DNA from 2 places in the Alcanivorax sediminis genome. Region 2 is predicted to be linked to the other one. Evidence: predicted binding sites of a transcription regulator. Region 2 holds the regulator's gene; the other holds the start of a gene.
The links. The regulator FNR, encoded in region 2, switches genes on or off when oxygen is low (the NO sensors DNR and NnrR bind a similar motif). The targets are predictions, from matches to a motif close to TTGATNTANATCAA.
Positions count from the first base shown of each region.

Region 1: the regulator FNR is predicted to act here: its motif matches at 1,740-1,753, upstream of trhP (prephenate-dependent tRNA uridine(34) hydroxylase TrhP).

Region 1 covers NZ_WIRE01000001.1:186,654-190,065, forward strand. The annotation lists gene urtD (urea ABC transporter ATP-binding protein UrtD) at 1-432, shown strand, start outside; gene urtE (urea ABC transporter ATP-binding subunit UrtE) at 641-1,336, shown strand; gene trhP (prephenate-dependent tRNA uridine(34) hydroxylase TrhP) at 1,831-3,138, shown strand; gene GFN93_RS00815 (AEC family transporter) at 3,196-3,412, shown strand, end outside.
Region 2 covers NZ_WIRE01000001.1:2,624,777-2,628,188, forward strand. The annotation lists gene GFN93_RS11990 (sll1863 family stress response protein) at 1-172, opposite strand, end outside; gene GFN93_RS11995 (universal stress protein) at 187-1,104, opposite strand; gene fnr (fumarate/nitrate reduction transcriptional regulator Fnr) at 1,101-1,814, opposite strand; gene hemN (oxygen-independent coproporphyrinogen III oxidase) at 1,883-3,256, opposite strand; gene GFN93_RS12010 (sulfite exporter TauE/SafE family protein) at 3,322-3,412, opposite strand, start outside.

The DNA of each region.
Region 1 (3,412 bases), 2.4 Mb from region 2:
CTGGCCATGAACGATGCCAAAGGCACCTGGCATTCGCTGTTCACCCGTCTCAGTGGTGAGCAGAAGAGCTGGATCGAAGAAACCCTGTATACGGTGGGTCTGCTTGACGATCGTCACAAAGTGGCAGGGCTTCTGTCCCATGGTCAGAAGCAGTGGCTGGAAATTGGCATGGTACTGATGCAGAAGCCACAACTGCTATTGGTGGACGAACCCATCGCTGGCATGACCCGTCAGGAAGTGGAACGCACCGGCCAGTTGCTGCAGAGCCTGGCAGGCAAACATTCCGTGGTCGTGGTCGAACACGATATGGAATTCATTCGCTCCATCGCCTCCACTGTCACGGTGCTGCATCAGGGTAGCGTGCTGGCCGAAGGCAGCATGGATCAGGTACAGAATGATCCAAAGGTGATTGAGGTTTATCTGGGTGAATAACCGGCTGCTGTAGGAGCGCCGCTTGAGGCGCGAAGGAATCAGCAGCGAGCAACGAGTTTCGAGTAACGAAAATCCAGACCTGGCGGAGTTTAGGGGTTGGTTCTCGAAACTCGCTTCTCGTAACTCGAAACTGGTTTCGCGCCTCTCCAAGCAAAGCGAATAACCGGCGCTCCTACAGTGGCCAGAAGCTTTTTACGGAGTAAAAACCGTGTTGAAACTGAACAACGTCAACCAGTACTACGACGAATCCCACACCCTCTGGGATGTGGATCTGGGGCTTACCAAGGGCGAATGCCTGTGCGTCATGGGCCGTAACGGTGTGGGCAAGACCACGCTGCTGAAGACCATCATGGGACTGCTGCCGGTGAAAAGCGGCAGCATTGAATTTGACGGTCAGGACTTTGCCAGACAGGCGGCCGAAGAACGCGCCCGCGCCGGCATTGGCTATGTGCCCCAGGGTCGTGAAATTTTCCCGCTGCTGACCGTGGAAGAAAATCTGGAAACTGGCCTTCAGGCGCGACCGGATCGCAGCAAGAAAATTCCGGATCGTATTTATGATCTCTTCCCGGTATTGCATGAAATGCGTAACCGTCGTGGTGGAGACCTGTCCGGTGGCCAGCAACAACAGTTAGCCATCGGTCGCGCGCTGGCGCTGGACCCAAAGCTGTTGATTCTGGACGAGCCCACCGAAGGTATTCAACCCAACATCGTCGACATGATCGGCCGGGTGATCAAGACACTGAACAAGGAAGAAGGGCTGACGGTTCTTCTGGTGGAACAGAAGCTGCATTTCGCCCGCGCCACCGCGGATCGCTTTGCCATTCTCGACCGCGGTAGCAAGGTGGCGGAAGGGGGCATGGGGGAGCTGGATGATCGCCTGATCAAGGAGTTTTTGACTGTGTAGAGGGCAGTCATCAGTTAATAATTAATAATGAATAGTTAATAGCTAAAACCAGATGCCCCCTTAGTACATCTTGAGTTTGCGAACGAAGGGTGGGAGCCAGTGACAGCAGGGCAAGGGGTGGAGAAGCGAGTTACGAGTTTCGAGGTGCGAAAGGCAAAACCTCAAACCAAGAGCCGGGTTGTTTTTTTGATTTTCGAGACTCGTGACTCGCTTCCGCGATCATTACCTCGCCCAGGCTCGGATCGCTTGCAGGCAAGCTCCTACCCCCGGTGATCCATACTGTAGGAGCCCATGCTTGCATGGCGATCACTTCAGCATGGGATCGAAAGCCGGGCATTCCAGAAGCCGGGGCACTGTGCCCTGGTTGTCGTCCGGCCTCAGGCGTCCAGCCTCCGGCGTTTTATTGATCTACGTCAACAGGCAAGCATTCCCGGCTTCAGGGAAGCTTGCGGCCCGCTAGAATGGCCGGCCGCTCACAGCTTTCAACCTCCATCATGTCAGAATCACTGCGCGCCCCGGAACTGCTGGCCCCTGCTGGCACCCTTACCCATCTTCACTGTGCGTTTGCCTACGGGGCCAATGCGGTCTATGCGGGGCAGCCTCGCTACTCGTTGCGTGTACGAAACAACAGCTTCAAGGACGTTGATGCGCTGGCCGAGGGCATCCAGCAGGCCCATCAATATGGCGGCAAGTTCTACCTTGCTTCCAATATCTCACCGCACAACAACAAGGTGCGCAGCTACCTGCGCGATCTCGAACCCATTATCCAGCACCGCCCCGACGCCCTGATCATGTCCGATCCGGGGCTGATCATGCTGGTGAAAGAACGCTGGCCGGAGCAGGAAATCCATCTCTCCGTGCAAGCCAATGCGGTGAACTGGGCCACGGTAAAATTCTGGCAGCAACAGGGCATCAGTCGCGTGATCCTGTCTCGCGAACTGGGACTGGAAGAAGTAGCGGAAATCCGCCAGCAGGTGCCCGACATGGAGCTGGAAGTGTTTGTCCATGGTGCCCTGTGCATGGCCTATTCCGGCCGCTGCCTGTTGTCCGGTTACATGAACCACCGCGATGCCAATCAGGGGGCCTGCACCAATGCCTGCCGCTGGCAGTATGACACCGCAAGACATGGCCATGATGGCAACGGCGACCTGATCCCGATGAATAACGAACAGCACTGGGAGCTGCTGCTCAAATCACCCAATGAACCAGGTCAGTTCATTCCTGCCGAAGAAGATGAACACGGCACCTACATCATGAACTCAAAAGACCTGCGTGCCGTTCAACATGTGGAAGCCCTCACCCGTATGGGCGTGCACTCACTGAAAATCGAAGGTCGCACCAAGAGCCCCTATTACGTGTCACGCACCACCCAGATCTATCGCCGTGCCATCGACGATGTCATGGCGGGAAACCCCTTCGACATGCAGTTGATGGACGAGCTGGAAGCCCTCTCCAATCGTGGTTACACCGAAGGCTTCTTTCGTCGTCATCCACCACGGGAATACCAGAACTACGAACAGGGAACCTCGCTGCTCGGCAGCGAGCAGGTCTGCGGCGAAGTCCTAGATGCTTGTGATCAGTGGCTGACAATCAACGTCAAAAACCGCTTCGAGAATGGTGACGTCATGAGCCTGATCACCCCAAAGGGCAACCATCATTTCGTACTGCGAGGCATGGAAAGCCGCACCGCTGTTGCCATCGACACCGCCCCCGGTAGCGGCCACGTGGTACGCATCCCGCGTCCGGAACATTTTGTGGCAGGGCCTCACGTGTTCCTGACCCGTCACACGGCTCCCCGCTAGACAGCACCGCCAGCAACTCGCACACTGCGCCTTTCGCTGACATGGTGACAGGCGCACATGCTGCTGACACTCTGGAACATCATTGCCCCGGTCCTGTTCTGTGCCGGGCTGGGCTACTTCTGGGCGCGGGCGGGCAAGCCCTTCGACACCCAAATGGTCACCTCGCTGGTGACCACCGTCACCACCCCCTGCCTGATCGTTGCCACACTTGGCAAGACCAATCTGGATATGGCCGCACTGACAGAGGTCGCGGGTGTTGCGCTGACAGTCATGT
Region 2 (3,412 bases):
GCTTGGCTTCAAACTCTTTCCGCTGTTCATTGAATTCCGACAGCTTCTCTTCGGCTTCCTCTCGCCACTCGTGGCTGAGATCGCCAATGCGAGCCGCCAGGCGGTCACGCTGATAATCCCAGTCTTCCAGTTTCTGACGGACAGAATCTACAAAGTCCTTTTTCTCTGACATGGTCTTCTCCGTAATCAGGATTTCCAGGGGGTCTGAAAATCATCAGGCTTAACCACCAGCACATCACAGCTGGCCCGGGTTATAACGGCTTCGGCAGTGGCTCCCAGTAGCAGCCGTTCTGGCAGCTTTCGGTGCACGGTACCGACAATCAGCAAATCTACGTCGTTATCTTTGCAGTAGTGGGACAGGGTAGGGGCCACAGCCCCCTCAAGCATGACCAATTGATCAGAGGCAAAACCCTGGCCACTGGCGAACCGCTTGAATACCGCTTTCTGGCTCTCCTTGATATCTTCAAGGCTGCCACTGAACTCGGACAGGGCTTCCCCCATGAGCAGCACCAGGCTGTCGTCTACCGCATCCATGACATGGCAGACTTTCAGCGAGCCATCCAGCTGCTGCGCTATCGCCTGCGCCTGCGCGGTGACTTTCACCGACAATGAGTCAACCTCATCCTTGCCCGTCTCAGGGTCCACCGCCAGTAGTAGAGAAGGCGGGTTCTGCCAGGGTTGGCTGTGGATACAAAGCACATCACATGGCGCCTTGCGGATCAGCTGCCAGTCACGCGGGGTGAACAAGTGTCGCTTCAAACCACTCTCGGCACTGGTGTGCACCACCAGCACGGCGGGGTTGAATTGGAGGATGATGTCGCGCAGCGCATCGATTTCACGCTTTTCCCACAGCACGTGCGCGCTGCAGGTCATGCCGTGGGCCAGTGACGCGATCCTCTTCTCCCAGGCATGACGAATTTGGGTCGTGGCGGCCTCCAGTCTCTGCTTGTCATAACCCACCGCACGCACCATGGCGGAGCAATAACCGTTAACGGCAATAACGAGCGAGGTGCCACGGGCGGCGGCCAACTGCTTGGCCTTCTCAAAAGCGGGCTGAGGCGACTTGAGATCGGTATCCAGCACGACCATGACAGGCTGTGTCACAGGGAATCCTCCAGGGCAGGATCATGACCACACAGTTTGCCACGATCGAGAATCTCTACCTCACGGCCTTCTGCTCGCAACCAGCCGTTTTGCTGGAAACGAGTGAAAATGCGACTCACTGTTTCAACCGCCAGGCCAAGGTAGTTGGCAATGTCATAGCGAGACATGGGCAGTCGAAAAGCACGGTGACTCAGGCCTCGGCGCTGATGACGAGCCGACAGCGAAAGTAGCAGGGATGCCACTCGGTCATCCGCATTCTTCTTGCTGAGCAGCATGTGTAGCTCACGATCAGCCCGAATTTCATTACTCATCAGACTGAAAAAATGATGCTGTAAAGACGGAATTTTCTGCGACAACGCTTCCAGCTGCGAGAAGGGGATTTCACAGACTGTGGCCGTTTCAAGCGCTTTGGCATTGGAAATGTGATGAGCGGTACTGATCCCATCCATGCCAAGCACTTCCCCGGGCAGGTAAAAACCAGTGACCTGCTCATCCCCCTGATCACTCAGCACATAGGTCTTGATGGCACCGGATCGCACGGCATAGACCGCCTCAAAGCTGTCCGAAGCACGGAACAGGTGCTCGCCACGCTTTAGCGGGCGGCCTCGGTGAATAATATTGTCCAGCTGGTCCAGCTGGGCGGGGGCAACAGCCAGAGGCAGACAAACCGGACTAAGGCTGCATTCGCTACAGGAAACATGCTGTGACACGGGGTAACTCCCAAATCTTACGCTGCGTAAAGACACTGTCAGTGTAGTCCAACAGCGTCAATAATCACTCAGAGAATACGGCTATATTTTACTGTCGGCTTCTCAGTCATGTATTGATCAAAAGGCTGCACCAGGGCCCGGCTGACCAGCCGGCCCTGATCGGTGATTTTCAAATGATCCGCCGACAGGGTCACCAGGCCCTGATCGGCGAAAAAAGCCCAGCGCTGGAGCGCGTCGGCAAAGGTTTCAGCAAAATTGACGCCCCAACGCTGCTCAAAGGCGGGGATATCCAGATGAAGGTCGCACAGCAAGCGCATGATGACATCTTGGCGAATGCGATCATCCGAAGTTAGCAGATAGCCTTTTTCAATAGGGATCTGGCCATTTTCGACCCGGGTTTGCCACTGCTCGATGCCTTTCTCGTTCTGGACGTATAAATCGCCAATCTGACTAATGGCGCTAACCCCCATGGCGATCAGGTCTGCATCACCATGCAGACTGTATCCCTGAAAATTCCGGTGCAGTAGCCCATTCTTCTGCGCCACTGCCATTTCATCGGTCTCCAGAGCGAAGTGATCCATGCCAATGAAGCGATAGCCGGCACTTTGCAACATCTCACCAGCCCGGACATACATCCTTACTTTCTCCTCCGGGGAGGGCAGTTCATGACTGTTGATCTGTCGTTGTACCTTGAAGCGGTCTGGCAAGTGCGCGTAGTTATACAGCGAGATTCGTTCCGGTTTCAGCGTAATGATCTTGTCCAGGGTGCGCATCATGGAGGCTTCTGACTGGCGTGGCAGCCCACTGATCAGATCCAGATTGATGGAGCGGAAACCGAAATCTCTTGCCCAGTGCATGGTGTCTCGGATCATTTCCCAGGACTGGATTCGGTTTACCGCCTCCTGAACGCCGGGGTCCAGATCCTGGACTCCCAGGCTGACACGATTGAACCCCAGCCCCCGCAGCAGCCCCAACCGCGAACGATCTACAGTTCTCGGATCAATCTCGATGGCATAGTCACCCCGGTCATCCTCACGCAAGTTGAAGTGCCGGGCCATGTCGTAAACCAGCTCGGTCATTTGTGCATCGCTGAGATAGGTCGGAGTACCACCCCCCCAGTGAATCTGGGTCACCTGACGTCGATCATCGATCATGGCCGAGCGCATGCGAATCTCATGCTTCAAGTGCTTGAGGTATTCTCCAGCCCGAGCGCGGTTGGCGGTGATAATGCGATTGCAGCCACAGTAGTAACAAACCGTGCTGCAGAACGGGATATGGAAATACAGTGACAGGGGCCGCCGTGCGGCGTTGCCTTCTTGCACGGCGGCGACCAGATCATCCTCGGTAATACCGGAGTGGAAGTTGGGGGCGGTCGGATAGGAGGTGTACCGGGGCCCGGGGCCGCCGTACTGATGGATCAGTGATTCATTCCATTCGACCACAATTGTTCCTCCCACAAAGATGGGAGGATTATCACGCTGCCAACCAGCACCAACCTTGATATGGATCAATGGTCATGGTGATGAGTCTCAGAATGGCCCTGGGGGAGTGCGTCATTCCCCAGGGTGGGCTCCAGCTTGGCAGCATGCTGATGCATG